4 regions of the Sulfobacillus thermosulfidooxidans genome follow, and region 3 is predicted to be linked to each of the others. Evidence: riboswitches for the same ligand, from Rfam matches in the RefSeq annotation. Region 3 holds a riboswitch; each other region holds the start of a gene.
The links. A riboswitch is a leader RNA that binds a small molecule or an ion and turns the genes downstream of it on or off. The one in region 3 is predicted to bind fluoride.
Positions count from the first base shown of each region.

Region 1: another riboswitch for fluoride. It lies ahead of AOA63_RS16955 (respiratory chain complex I subunit 1 family protein); the one in region 3 lies ahead of AOA63_RS00220 (hypothetical protein).
Region 2: another riboswitch for fluoride. It lies ahead of AOA63_RS12190 (3-phosphoshikimate 1-carboxyvinyltransferase); the one in region 3 lies ahead of AOA63_RS00220 (hypothetical protein).
Region 4: another riboswitch for fluoride. It lies ahead of AOA63_RS16365 (DUF190 domain-containing protein); the one in region 3 lies ahead of AOA63_RS00220 (hypothetical protein).

Region 1 is NZ_LGRO01000002.1:289,348-292,470, forward strand. Features, by position in the region: gene AOA63_RS16945 (proton-conducting transporter membrane subunit) at 1-369, opposite strand, end outside; gene AOA63_RS16950 (hypothetical protein) at 366-1,004, opposite strand; gene AOA63_RS16955 (respiratory chain complex I subunit 1 family protein) at 1,026-1,976, opposite strand; fluoride riboswitch at 2,040-2,126, opposite strand; gene AOA63_RS16960 (DUF190 domain-containing protein) at 2,132-2,509, opposite strand; gene AOA63_RS16965 (GNAT family N-acetyltransferase) at 2,713-3,114, opposite strand.
Region 2 is NZ_LGRO01000001.1:2,487,887-2,491,009, forward strand. Features, by position in the region: gene AOA63_RS12185 (AMP-binding protein) at 1-312, opposite strand, end outside; gene AOA63_RS12190 (3-phosphoshikimate 1-carboxyvinyltransferase) at 290-1,663, opposite strand; fluoride riboswitch at 2,160-2,224, opposite strand; gene AOA63_RS12195 (alpha/beta hydrolase family protein) at 2,417-3,123, opposite strand, start outside.
Region 3 is NZ_LGRO01000001.1:45,957-49,079, forward strand. Features, by position in the region: gene glmS (glutamine--fructose-6-phosphate transaminase (isomerizing)) at 1-1,242, shown strand, start outside; fluoride riboswitch at 1,561-1,645, shown strand; gene AOA63_RS00220 (hypothetical protein) at 1,757-2,074, shown strand; gene AOA63_RS00225 (hypothetical protein) at 2,198-2,551, shown strand; gene AOA63_RS00230 (MerR family transcriptional regulator) at 2,584-3,123, opposite strand, start outside.
Region 4 is NZ_LGRO01000002.1:170,894-174,016, forward strand. Features, by position in the region: gene AOA63_RS16350 (cytochrome c oxidase subunit II) at 1-262, opposite strand, end outside; gene AOA63_RS16355 (twin-arginine translocation signal domain-containing protein) at 287-934, opposite strand; gene AOA63_RS16360 (sulfocyanin-like copper-binding protein) at 986-1,498, opposite strand; gene AOA63_RS16365 (DUF190 domain-containing protein) at 1,576-1,959, opposite strand; fluoride riboswitch at 2,078-2,146, opposite strand; gene AOA63_RS16370 (HPP family protein) at 3,022-3,123, opposite strand, start outside.

The sequences.
Region 1 (3,123 bases), on a different contig from region 3:
TGCTACCCAAAGCAGCAGATAGTTGGCCAATAACGCCATCGCCATCAATGAACCGACAAAGGTGTAAAGGCCTAAATAATATCCTTTAACGCGGTGCCCATCCCAATCATGCAAGACGCTCTCGACCGCAATATAGGGACCGGAAAACCAAATGGCAAAAGCCCCAAACACGGTTGCCGTAATATCAAACCAGTAGGCCAAAGCGTCGACAGGATGAAAGAGATGCCATAAAGGCATGAACAAAGAAGCGATCATGAGGACAATGATGAGTCCATTGAATGCCCGGAGATATTCCACGGGAAGGATCCAGCCGATAAAGATGGCTCCCAATAAAATGGCCAGCGGCCAGATATTTATCCACACGTTCATCCTTTTAATTCCCCCGCTTTTCTGACGTCGACGGAATCATATTGGGCCCGCATCAGGGCCATATAAACGCTCAAGAGTAAAGCCATACCAATCGCTACCCCGTCAGCCAAAATGTCAGGGATCAGGGGAAACGCGGTCACTAACACAATAGCGAGCGTACTGGTAATGACCTCAAAATTTAACAAGCCCCAGGCTTCACTCCAAATTTCATAGCGAAGCGTCATCTGAACAAAAGCCACTAACCATGCCGCCCACAAAATCCCTTGAGTGACGGGATGATCGCCATGGAATTGTTCTCCTAGCAAAAAGCCCAAAATGGTTACGGTCAAACTGATGATTAACACAAACGCCATGCCGAACCGGCTTTGGGCACTGTAATCGCGTTCGACCGCATAAGATCCCGTATGCATCACATAAGGCACGACAATCACTTTGACAATGACAACCAAGGCTGCGGAAATCCATAGCCCATTTTGATGCAGGCTTTGAGCTAACAGCGCTAGGAGAGAGGCCTGGGCTAAGGCATCCAAACGATATAAAATCCTTGCCGACCGATTGTTTTTGACAAGAATGACGATGACAGTAAAGGCCCACATGAAGGAAGCTGTTAACCGCAGCCACATGCTCAAGGTCATCTTTGCCCCACCTCCTTTCGTTTACACTAAAGACCATGCCGCAGTCACCGCACCAATAATCGCTAGAACAATCGCTGCAGTAATAAAGTCCACATTGCGGATTAAACGCAATTTGGCAAAACTGACCTCAATGGTTATTAACACGCCAGCAGCGAAAATCAGTTTCACCATGACCCATAACACCGCTAAAATTAATGATGACAAGGCCAGTGAGCGAGCGAGACCAAATGGCGAGACCAACACATTCATCAAAATGATGGTCAACACCGTAAATTTCATCCAGCCGCCCCATTCATAGAGCATCAAATCCAGGCCGCTCGACTCAAATGTCCGTCCGGGATCAATCATGGAGAGCTCTTGTGCCGTCGATGGATTATCGACTGGAATATGACCACTTTCCGCAATCAAAAAGAGGAACCATCCCACGATAACGAGAATATGCGCGGGACTAAATACCCACGGTGGCGAGCCTAACGTCTGATTAACCACAAACGGTATGGTTGCACCTGCCGCTTGAGCTGCAATAAACACGAGAAGGAGGGCTAAGGGTTCGGTAAACGTCGCAATCAACCGGATCCGGCTCACACCCAAAACCGGATAAACGCTTCCGCTGTCGATAGCCGCAAAAAGTAAAGCAATACCCCCACCTCCCAAAATCATGCCACCGGCTAACATATCGCCCATCCAAGCAAACGGTAGAGGAAACGTCGTCAGCACCGGTATCAACATGGCCACAATGATTGGGGCAATAAAGTAGAAGATGGGTGCCCATTCCGACACCCATGAGCTTTGGGTGGTGCGGATTGTCTCTTTATGCATCCATTTCCGCAAATCACGATAAGGCTGCCAAATGGGCGGCCCATATCGCCCAGCCAACCGCGCTTTGTAGCGGTCCATAATCCCTTTCAAAAGAGGGGAAAAACCCAAAACAAAAAGGACTTGTATGAGTTGGGCCACATATTCATTGACCAAGGTATCATCCTCCCTATATGGGGACAGCGATAAAAGGCAACAATAAATCCTGCCAGGACATTAAATCTGGCAGGAATCATTATCCGCACAATGTACGGAGGTTCTGGACCCATGCTCTGGTCCAAGGCGGAATCCATCGCCCCGTGATGGCGCATTTATTGCGAGTTGTCGCGATCGATGTGTGGATCGTTTGTCTGATTGTGAGTATATTTCACCACTTTCACGGGGTCAATAGTAATCAGTCCGGCGTCCACCATCGTATCTAAAACGGGGAGAAACTTTTCGACATACTCCTTACTATCCACAATCTCCACCAGAATCGGCATATCGCTGGATAAATCTAATAAGTTGACCGTGTGAATTCTGGATGTCGGGCCAAATCCTTCTAATGCACGCATCACGGTGGCTCCAGCCATACCCATTTCCCGTGCTTTCAACACAATGGCATGGTATAGCGGTTTATGATGCCACCTCGCATCTTCGCCAATGAAAATCCTTAGTCGGAGGGCTTCTCCCGATATTTTCACTGCCATACGGTCTCGTCTCCCTATTTTTTTGCTATTGTACCACATCATACAATCTTTGGAAAAAATCAATCGCCCCCATTGCTTTAGGGATTACCTGCCTTGGGCCGCAGCGTCGCTTCTTGTCGGTGTTCTTCACTTATGCCTCCCCTTTAAGTCTTGAGATATCTGGTTGATCCTGCCATCATCTCGTCCAAAGGCAGTAAAAGCGCTCAACACCCGGATATTTCTCGCCTAGTGAAGAAATCATAAACCCACAACCAACGACGATAAAAATCCACGGCATCTCTATCCGTCTCAGCCATGACGCGGATCAATTGTTCCCGCTTCACCACTTCGGCAATAAGGAAGCGTCCCCATCCTTGGTGACGAAAGCTCTTTTCGACAGCAATATGAAGAATTTGTCCTGAAAAATCCGGTAAATGTTTGATCCCGATTACGGCTGCAATATGGATCCCGTCACATAATATGTATAATGATGCATCAGGAGCTGTATAAACTTCAGCCATTACCCTCTCAAGATGCTCTTGTTCGGGATTTCCTACTGCATAGGCTAGCACGTGTACTAATGACTCTTTTGCGATATACGGGTCAGGATATAAGGTTAAGTACATTACTAGGCT
Region 2 (3,123 bases), 2.4 Mb from region 3:
CCATGCGATGACACAACGTGTCTTTGTTGTTTGGGCGATGAAGTGCAGTTCGTGGCGATTCAGTTGTGGCAGGACAGGACAAGGAATGGCACCGATGTTCCACAATGCTAAGGTTAAAACTGCAAACTCACGGTGGTTGGGCAACTGGTACATCACGACATCGCCCGCTTGGATTTCTCGGCACAAGAGTCCTTGGGAAACTTCCTTGGCCCATTGTCGTAGTTGACCATAGGAAAGAGGGTGCTCCGTATCCGGGGAATAAATAGCGGGTCGTTCGTCAGGGACTTGATTAAGGCGTTCCGGCACAATCATCAACATTTTGCCTCCTTGTGGATTGCAGATCCTCCCCAATAGAGTCTCTGAAGGTATCTGTAAAATCTTCGTCCACGACGTTGGCCTGAAGGCCTAAAGACTGCATCACATCAAGAAATTGAGGATAAGAAATGCGGTAGGCATACCCATGCGAAATCCGTGAAGGAGCATCGGCGTGACTAGCCGCTAAAGCCAATGCCATTAATACCCGATGATCATTGAAAGACGATAACTCGGTTCGATGAAGCCTTTTACCTCCATGAATGACCAGGGTGTTGCCGATTTCTTCAATATGTGCACCCATTTTTCTTAGCTGCAACATGGCTAATACGCGGTTCGATTCTTTATGCCGATTTGATTCGATGTCGGTGATGACGCTGCGACCGGAAGCTGCCGCTGCTAAAACAGCCAATACTGGAAGCAGATCGGGTGTATCGCGGACACTAACCGAAAAGGGTCGGATGTGTCCGTCGGATTCAGCCCATAAAGTGTCGGTTGCATCATGTCTGTGAAGTTTGAGGCCAATGTCCTCTAATAATTTAATAATGGTGCCTTCGGGATGATCTTGGGAGTCGCGGTAGGAGTGAATTTGAAGGCTTCCCCCATGTAAGGCGAGAAAAGCGAGTGGAAACGCCAGTGACGAAAAATCTGGCGGTGCCTGGTAATCCCTGGCTTTAAGACTCTGAGGGGCAATGATGAACTCATGGCGCTCCCAATCAACAGAACCTTTTAAACCGAACAGGGTCATCATGCGCCATGTCAATTGCACATAAGGTTCTTCCGCAACGGGCGGCGAGATGCGTAAAGATGTGGGCCTTGAAGCAAACGGTGATACCAGAAGAAGACTCGATGCCCACTGACTTAACAGTCCAGGAATGGTAATGTCTCCACCTTTTGGGGCACCTGGAAGGATGGTTACGGGCAATGAATAACCACGGGATTGCCAGGCAATGCCATATCGTGAGAAGGCTTGGAGTAGAGGTTTGAGGGGACGCCGACTTAAATTGGGCGAACCGATCATGGTGAGGGGATGAGGCGAGAGGGAGCACAGAGCGAGAAGAAATTGAGCGGTGGAACCGGAACTGCCAACTCTCACATAACCTCTTGGGGGAGAAAACGCTTGCCCCTTAACGTGATACCCCTCTGACACGTTGTCTATGGGGATCCCCAAATCTCGTAGAGCTCTTAAGGTATGGCGAACGTGTAAGGCAGTTGATGAACCGGAAATGACGGAGTGCCCGTGACTAAGTGCTGCGAGAATTAAGGCACGGTGTAAATGATATTTTGACGGAGGAACATCTAGGGATCCGGTGACTTCAGTGTGTAATGGGTTAACCCGTAACCAATGCATAATCGTACCCCCTTTACTCCTAGAATGGTTTCCATGACATATTGTGTTGCTTTTCTACCTTTAACAGGACCAGTCTTAATAAGACCCGTGGGATCAGTAAACACACCGGTGAAATCTTGCACCAGATAGGAAAAATCCGCGAAAAATCCATATCATTACATGGTGACATGCTCTTCATGCACATGTATTCATCGACTGATTTTTGTATTCCCATGAGCACAGAGCAGTTTTTTACGTGGAAATCCCGATTTGTTCCACGAACACGTCAACCCCATGATGTCGTAATCCTGGTACTGGGGCTCGTAATCAGTGCGAAGAATGATGTCTTACACTGTTGATCAAGTGTACTCACCGATTGCGAAATGACTATGGAATTGGAAAACTTTTACTAAGTGTAGCATAACATATCCAAAATATTCAACCAATGGCGCAAGTCCACGATGCATCCTATTATTACAGTAGTGAAAAAAGAATAAAAAATGACACCTCCTCCTATGTGGAGATAGGTGTCATTAGCTTAAAATTAAGCGGTTAATGGTCAACACCATGACCAATCAATTTAACGACATTGTACGTTATATAGACAACATTTGACAATATGTGGTCTGTCGCCCTCGTTGTGTAAGTATATTTTTATACCGGAACGCTGTCTATAATAGGACAATTTTTCCGAGTACAACCTTTCTGCCCTAGCCCAGATTTTCGATGTGTACCGGTTCAATGTCTTCCGGTAACGCAAATCCTAGAACACGGCTATAAAAATATAATTCGGCCTCTATAGCACGTTTGATATTGGGGGCCTGTCGAAAATCCATGTCCTTCTTCAGGAAAAGCGATGTAGGCCACCGGGACATGATTTTTCCTCAGCTTCTCAACCATTATTTCTGCTTGATTGGGAAGGACGATTTTGTCATCAAGACCTTGGAAAAAGATGACGGGGGTGTGGATTTGGCCCGCATGAAATAAAGGAGATCGTGCACGGTAGATGGCTTCTGCCTCCGGCCAAGGGCCGACCATACTGTCCATATACCGAGACTCGAATTTGTGTGTCTCACGAGCTAAAGCTCCGAGGTCACTGACACCGTAATAACTGGCGCCGGCCCGAAATACATCGCGAAATGCTAAGCAGGCTAAGGTGGTAAAGCCTCCCGCACTGCCTCCCCTAATCACCATGCGCTTCCCATCCACGAGTCCCTGCTCGGCTAAATATAAAGCGGCCTGTGTACAGTCTTCCACATCGACAACTCCCCATTGTCCGGCGAGTCGCTGACGATATGCGCGCCCATAACCGCTTGAACCGCCATAATCGATATCCGCCACAGCAAATCCGCGTGTGGTCCAATACTGCATGGCTAGCTGAAACAGTGGCGTGCCGCTGCTAGTGGGCCCTCCATGGCAAACCACAATCAGGGGCGGTTTTTCATCCGAAGGTCCTTCAAAGGCATGATTTTTAGGGAGAT
Region 3 (3,123 bases):
TCGGACTTTAGTGCCTTTTTAGCGGCGACCAAACGCGCTCAAATTCTAGAAAACGGCGATATGGCTGTGGTTACCCCGCGTTCTGTGACCATTACGAATTTGGCGGGGGATATGATTACTCGTCCTGTTATTACCGTGGATTGGGATATTAAGCAAGCGGAACGCGGTGGCTATGCGCACTTTATGTTAAAAGAAATTATGGAGCAGCCCGATGTTTGGGGAGACTGCCTTTTAGGGCGCATTCATGAAGACCAGGTGGTCGCCAAAGAAATAGGATTGACACCCGAGTTATTGACGAGGTTGCAACGGATTCAAATTGTTGCGGCCGGGACCGCCTACCACGCAGGATTAATCGGAAAATCTTTAATCGAACGGTTGGCGCGGGTTCCCGTCAATGTTGATGTCGCCTCCGAATTTCGTTATGCTCATCCGATATTAGATAAGGACACCATGGTATTAGCCATATCTCAATCTGGAGAAACGGCAGACACCTTGGCTTGCTTGCGGATGGCCCACGAGCAAGGCGTATTTACCTATAGTATAACCAATACGGTTGGGTCAACAGTGGCCAGGGAATCCGATGCGGTGGCTTACACCTTAGCCGGACCAGAAATTGCGGTAGCATCGACTAAAGCCTATACAACCCAAATTCTGGTTTTGACGCTGCTAGCTTTAGCACTCGCCCAAGTGCGCGGGAATCCTCGACCGGATCTGGTCCGGCGCATGTTACAGTTACCATTATTAGGACATAAAGTGCTCGAGCGGATGAACCAAGGGATTCAAGGTATGGCGGCGAAATTGGCTAAGATGCATGATGTGTTTTATATTGGCCGCGGGCTTGATTATGCCTTAGCGATGGAAGGACAGCTGAAGATTAAGGAAATCTCGTATTTACATGCCGAAGCGTATGCGGCGGGCGAACTCAAACACGGGACCTTAGCATTAATTGAAGAAGGCACTCCGGTCGTGGCGATTGTGACGGAACGGGAAGTAGCGGATAAGACGGTATCAAATATTTTGGAAGTGAAAGCCCGCGGTGCTGAAGTGTGGGGAATCGTTGATGATTGGTTGCCTCCTACTCTCCCTATTGACCACCGCATAGCGGTACCGATCGAGGAACCCCTTTTAGCCCCGGTATTGGCGGCGATCCCGTTACAACTCTTGGCCTATTATACGGCGGTGGCCCGCGGCCATGATGTCGATCAACCGAGAAATTTGGCCAAATCTGTCACCGTGGAATAAAGACCGTTCTGGTGAACAAGATTGTTTAATCACAAAAATCACGTTAACTGAACTAACAACAAATAGCTTGGGATAATATGGCACAGTTGAAATCACTGTCACGTTTCAACTGTGCTTTTGCTATGTGCGGGTGGAAATGGGTCGGATCATGAAGCCAAAGCCAAACGCCTGCAAAGGTTTTTGGAATTGCGGTGGAGTTTAGATCCAAGCCTCGTCCTTTAGGGCGAGGTAATTGACTGCGTGTTTATCCTCGTGGAAAGATGACACCACGAAATGCTTAGGAAGAGTCTTGTCGCCTTGAAATTTTGTACGATATACTAATCATATTGCAATGGAGTTCTGCGTTCTTTTGGTTGTGGCCAAAAGAAAAACTGTCCCCAGGACTAATGACTCCTACCCATACGGATTATATCCTTTGCTTGGGATGATCCATGAACGGGTGGGGGTCATATGTTTTGCGCCGTACATGCCAGGGAAAGCCTTGTAGAAAGGGTTGTGGTTAGGAGGACAAGAAATGAAAATGCGTCGTTCGGATTTAGGGCATGTTAAATCCTCTTCGAGGAATATGGCATCCAACCTGTGGTGGGTTATTCTGTTTATTCCTTTATTAGCTAATGGGGCTCTGGCTTTTATCATTATGCGCCGCTATTCAGATCTGGCTAGGGGGAATGATTGGGTCAGCTGGGCAGCTTTGTTATTTTTCGGCATGATCCCTTTAGGGACAATGTTTATGATTCACGGTTCTTTTTCTTCAGTGAAACGTTGGTGGCGACGGCGCAACTTGCGTGTCGTGAGCCCTCCCAAGAAGAATGGACCTGAATCAACAATATAAAACGCCTGATCGCAAGATGGCCTGCAGAAAAGATTCGGAGGGACAAATGGGGAACAATCATTAGTTCTTGTTGAGGGGTTTGTATCATATGACATAGAAAATCCTACAGAAGAAAGGCGGAGAATGTCTATTTTTCGAACCCATTCCCTGGAACTTTCCATGCTGTCAGCAGTCATCAGTACGGTATTGTTCTCGTGGTGGACAGCGAATTGGATGATTACATTTGTGCTTTTGGCACTAGGAACCGCCATATTATTAGCTGTTATGTCCTTAGTCCAAGGTCGGTTTGATCTCATGACGGCTATGATCGGGGCGACCGCTGGCGGTATGGTTGGCTCATTTGTCGTTATGGCAATTACGGTCACATGGATTCATGCTATGCATTCTCATCATGGAATGATGATTATGGATGACACCATGGCTCAAATGGTCGGAGCGACTTTGGCCGGATGGTTACAACCCGTTAACAAGCAATAATCCGGACGCCTTGAGGCGTCCGGACAGGGAACTTAACTACGAACCGAGGCTTGATCGGAATTTTTACCCCACCACTTTTGCCACCATGATTTGGATTGGGCTTGAGTTTGTTGTGATTTTTGAAGCATGTCCCGCATCTGAGAAACAATAAATTGATCGCGTTCCCTTGCCAATCGCGCATTCTGCATATCTTGTGTGTCCATATGAGATTTCAGTTTTTCAAAGGCTTCTGCCACCACGGCAACATTTTCTTCATATTTACGGTCTAAATCATCTTTGATCTGTTCTAATGACAGCCGCATGGCCTGGATTTCTTCTGATTGTTGATAAAGAACTTGTACCATAGCTTGAGCAACTTGTTGCGGTGTGCCTGCTGTGACTTGAGCCAGTTCCGTTTCCGTGGTTTCGACATTTCTGGGATAGAGTCTGCCCAATGTCTCTTCGACCATCGTGGCCGTTTGTCCATTGCGTAGGCCATCAGCAATGGTATGAAAAATTTCCACAGCTTCTTCAGGATACCGGCGTTGGCGACCTTTGCCAATGACGGGGACAAACTCACTGAACCGGTCACG
Region 4 (3,123 bases), on a different contig from region 3:
CCACCGCGAACCGGCGGTTCGCGGGTGGCATTTCGCCCCGTTTGGTGTGGAAGCGCACCATCGTAAAGAGCAAGAACAAGACGACAAACACAAAAATCGGGGTCAACACCACCAAGATGAAATTAAACGCCTGCAGTGCCAATTCCCCTTGGTTGGAGACAATGTAGTACATCGGGTTATGGTGAATCAGCACCCGGTCCCCAATCTCTCCCAACACACTGAAGACGACCCACAAGATCGTAAAGAGGACATTCTCTCCCATGACGGGCGTGCTCCTTTCTCAGCCTCAGGCCGGCAAAATCATGACTTTTCCGCGCATGCCCGTGCGGTAGTGAATGTACTGTTGCACAAAGCAGCCATAATCCCAAATGCCCGGTTTGTTAGGCACGGTAAAGGAAATATGAATGCTGCCGCCGGGTTTCAACGTCGGACTAAAGTCACCACCAGTTTGGATGTTAAAGAGCGCCTTCGGCCCGTCATAGGTCACAATCGCTTTATTGGGCACGAAGTTATCGATGTTATAGGGATCACTTAAGGTCACGTGGACCCCATCCCAGAAATCGACGGCCCAGGCATCCGCCGGCAGATTGCCAAAGGCTTGGAAATAGGCTTCATTCACATGGCGGCCCATGGTCCATTCATGCCAGTGGGTATGACTTTGATTTTGGAAGATAATGTCCATCTGGTCGCCGACGCGCCAGGTCATGTAATTGGGAATGTAATAATAGTCGTACGCGTAAAGATGGACCGTTCCCGAACTCACGGGGGATCCAAACAGACCGCGGGCGGCATCCACCAGCGCTTGGCGGCCAAACAGGGTCACTGCACCGGCGACCCCTAAAGCGGCACTGCCCACGAGGAACTGACGGCGACTCCATTGTTGTTCTTCGGGAATCTCGGGTTCCACCGGGGGGTCATTTGGTAATTTGTTCACCCAAGTTCCTCCTTCCAATTTTCATCTTTACTGTCTCAAAGGCAGCGGCGATCAGGACTGAAATGATGGCACGCCTGAAGGCACGACTTTTACGATATCCCACAAATCGCTCGTCGGCGTATTATGGGGATCGCCATTGAGCATATCGCCTAAGATAAACGTTCCGAGCTTCGAGGCCGTAAACGTATAGGACTGGCTTTGTCCCGGCAACAACCCGGCTGTAGGTGAAACAGCCACTTGAGAATAGGGCTCTCCGGCGCCTGGAAAGGCTAAATGATGATGATGGTAGACCCCAATGGATTCCGGGATCGGGCCATTATTAATAAAGTCCATATTGACGTGGTAGCCTAAGGGGATCGTGATGATCAGCTGTCCTTGGGTAAACCCGTCAAACACATTCGCTTGTTGGGCACTCGAGTAGGTGCTTTCAATCTTTAAATCGACCGTCTTGGTTGCCGGATGGACAATCATCCACTGCGAGGCATTGATGCTTTGTGTGCCGCAACCCGCTAAAGCCAATGCCAACACACCCAAAGCTGTCACCCCAGCCCATTTACTTTTCACCGAACACCATCCTTTCTCTCGGCACTAAAAGGACATACACTTGATGGGCGTAATCGTCGGTGGGAACGATACGTGTGTTATTTCGTTTCCGAAGCATCATTAAGTTCGGATATATGAGCATGGGAGTACTTAACAACCTGAACGGGATCTAGCGTTATCAGGCCTGCATCCACCATTTCATCAAGAAGCGGGAGAAATTTATCAATGTCTTCTTTTGAGTCAACAATTTCCACAACAACGGGCGAATCCTCTGACAAATCCAGGAGATTAGCCGTATGAATTCGAGAGTTAGGCCCATAGCCTTCGAGTGCTCGAATCACGGTCGCACCTGCTAGGCCACTTTCTCTTGCCTTCAAAACAATCTGATGATATAACGGCTTGTGATGCCAATGCACATCTTCTCCAATCATAATGCGAAGACGAATTCCATCACCTACTAAGGGTTTATGTGTGTGACGCATCGTCGATCAACACCCTTCAAAAGGACTCATTGCAGTTTTAATAAAAGATCATCAGGAGGAAATCTTCTTGAGCATAAAGATTTATTTAAGGTAGCAGCATAAAAAATAACACCTCCGTCTAAAGGCAGGTGTCATCAGCTTGATCTCAAGCGGTTGGATAGTGGTCAACACCATGACCATATTAAAGTTACGAGTTGAATTGTACTTCACAATACCATTACTTGACAACATATCATGAAATTTTTTTGTGCATAGCACAAAATACCTCTTATAATTACCTATATACCAAAAAGTTCAACTTGCTAAAGACCTCTCTAGGTTTTCCAAAAGGCCCCGAAATCGATTGGCAACAAGATATCATGCGTTATTCTTTAAATTCGACTTATTTCTCAATGAGACCTTACATCCCACATAGACCTCGCGGGCCCACACTGTTTGAGGAAAATTACCGAGATAATCATAAGGTTGAAAGAAAGACATATCTTATCTTATCCCGCACATATAACGTTATTTACCAAAGATTGCCGCCAATAGCTATTTATGAGGGCTTGTTTCCAGAGAAATTTTGCTGAGCGCACGTGCGTACCCAGTTTCGTCATCAATTTGGGCTTGAGGGATTTTGATTCTGGGGCACGCACTATTCGCGCCAACACAGGTGGATGATGTGAGGTATTCTAAGAATCTGGAGAATATATGGAGAATTATTTGTGATGTTTGTCGGCAGTCATATCAGGAGGTTGAGAAGCGGGGCAAGAGGTGCAGTCCAGGTAAAGCGCTAGAGCCTCAACAATTAATGATTCTTCGTTTGTTCGCAAATCTTGAGCACAGGTAGCCAGTTTATTAGCCAATTCATTCGTTATCGGAATATTCAATCTATAAGTTAAAGGGATAATCACGCCTTGACCACCTCCCTATTGTCTTACAGGCTTCGCACGCAAAATATGGAACCCTTACGAATTATGGACCATATCACACCAGAAGTATAGTCCAGACAAAAAATTTCTCGACAAAATATGCCCCTATTCGGCCATCTTTTGGGCATTTGCACGGTTTCCCGAGCCATTAAAGACTTGGCCCCCGAGGATATGAGGGCCAATCTTTAACGTGTTGGCTCAAAAAGCTCGCAGAACCGCAGGCAATAACGGTAAACGGAAAGACCGAAAG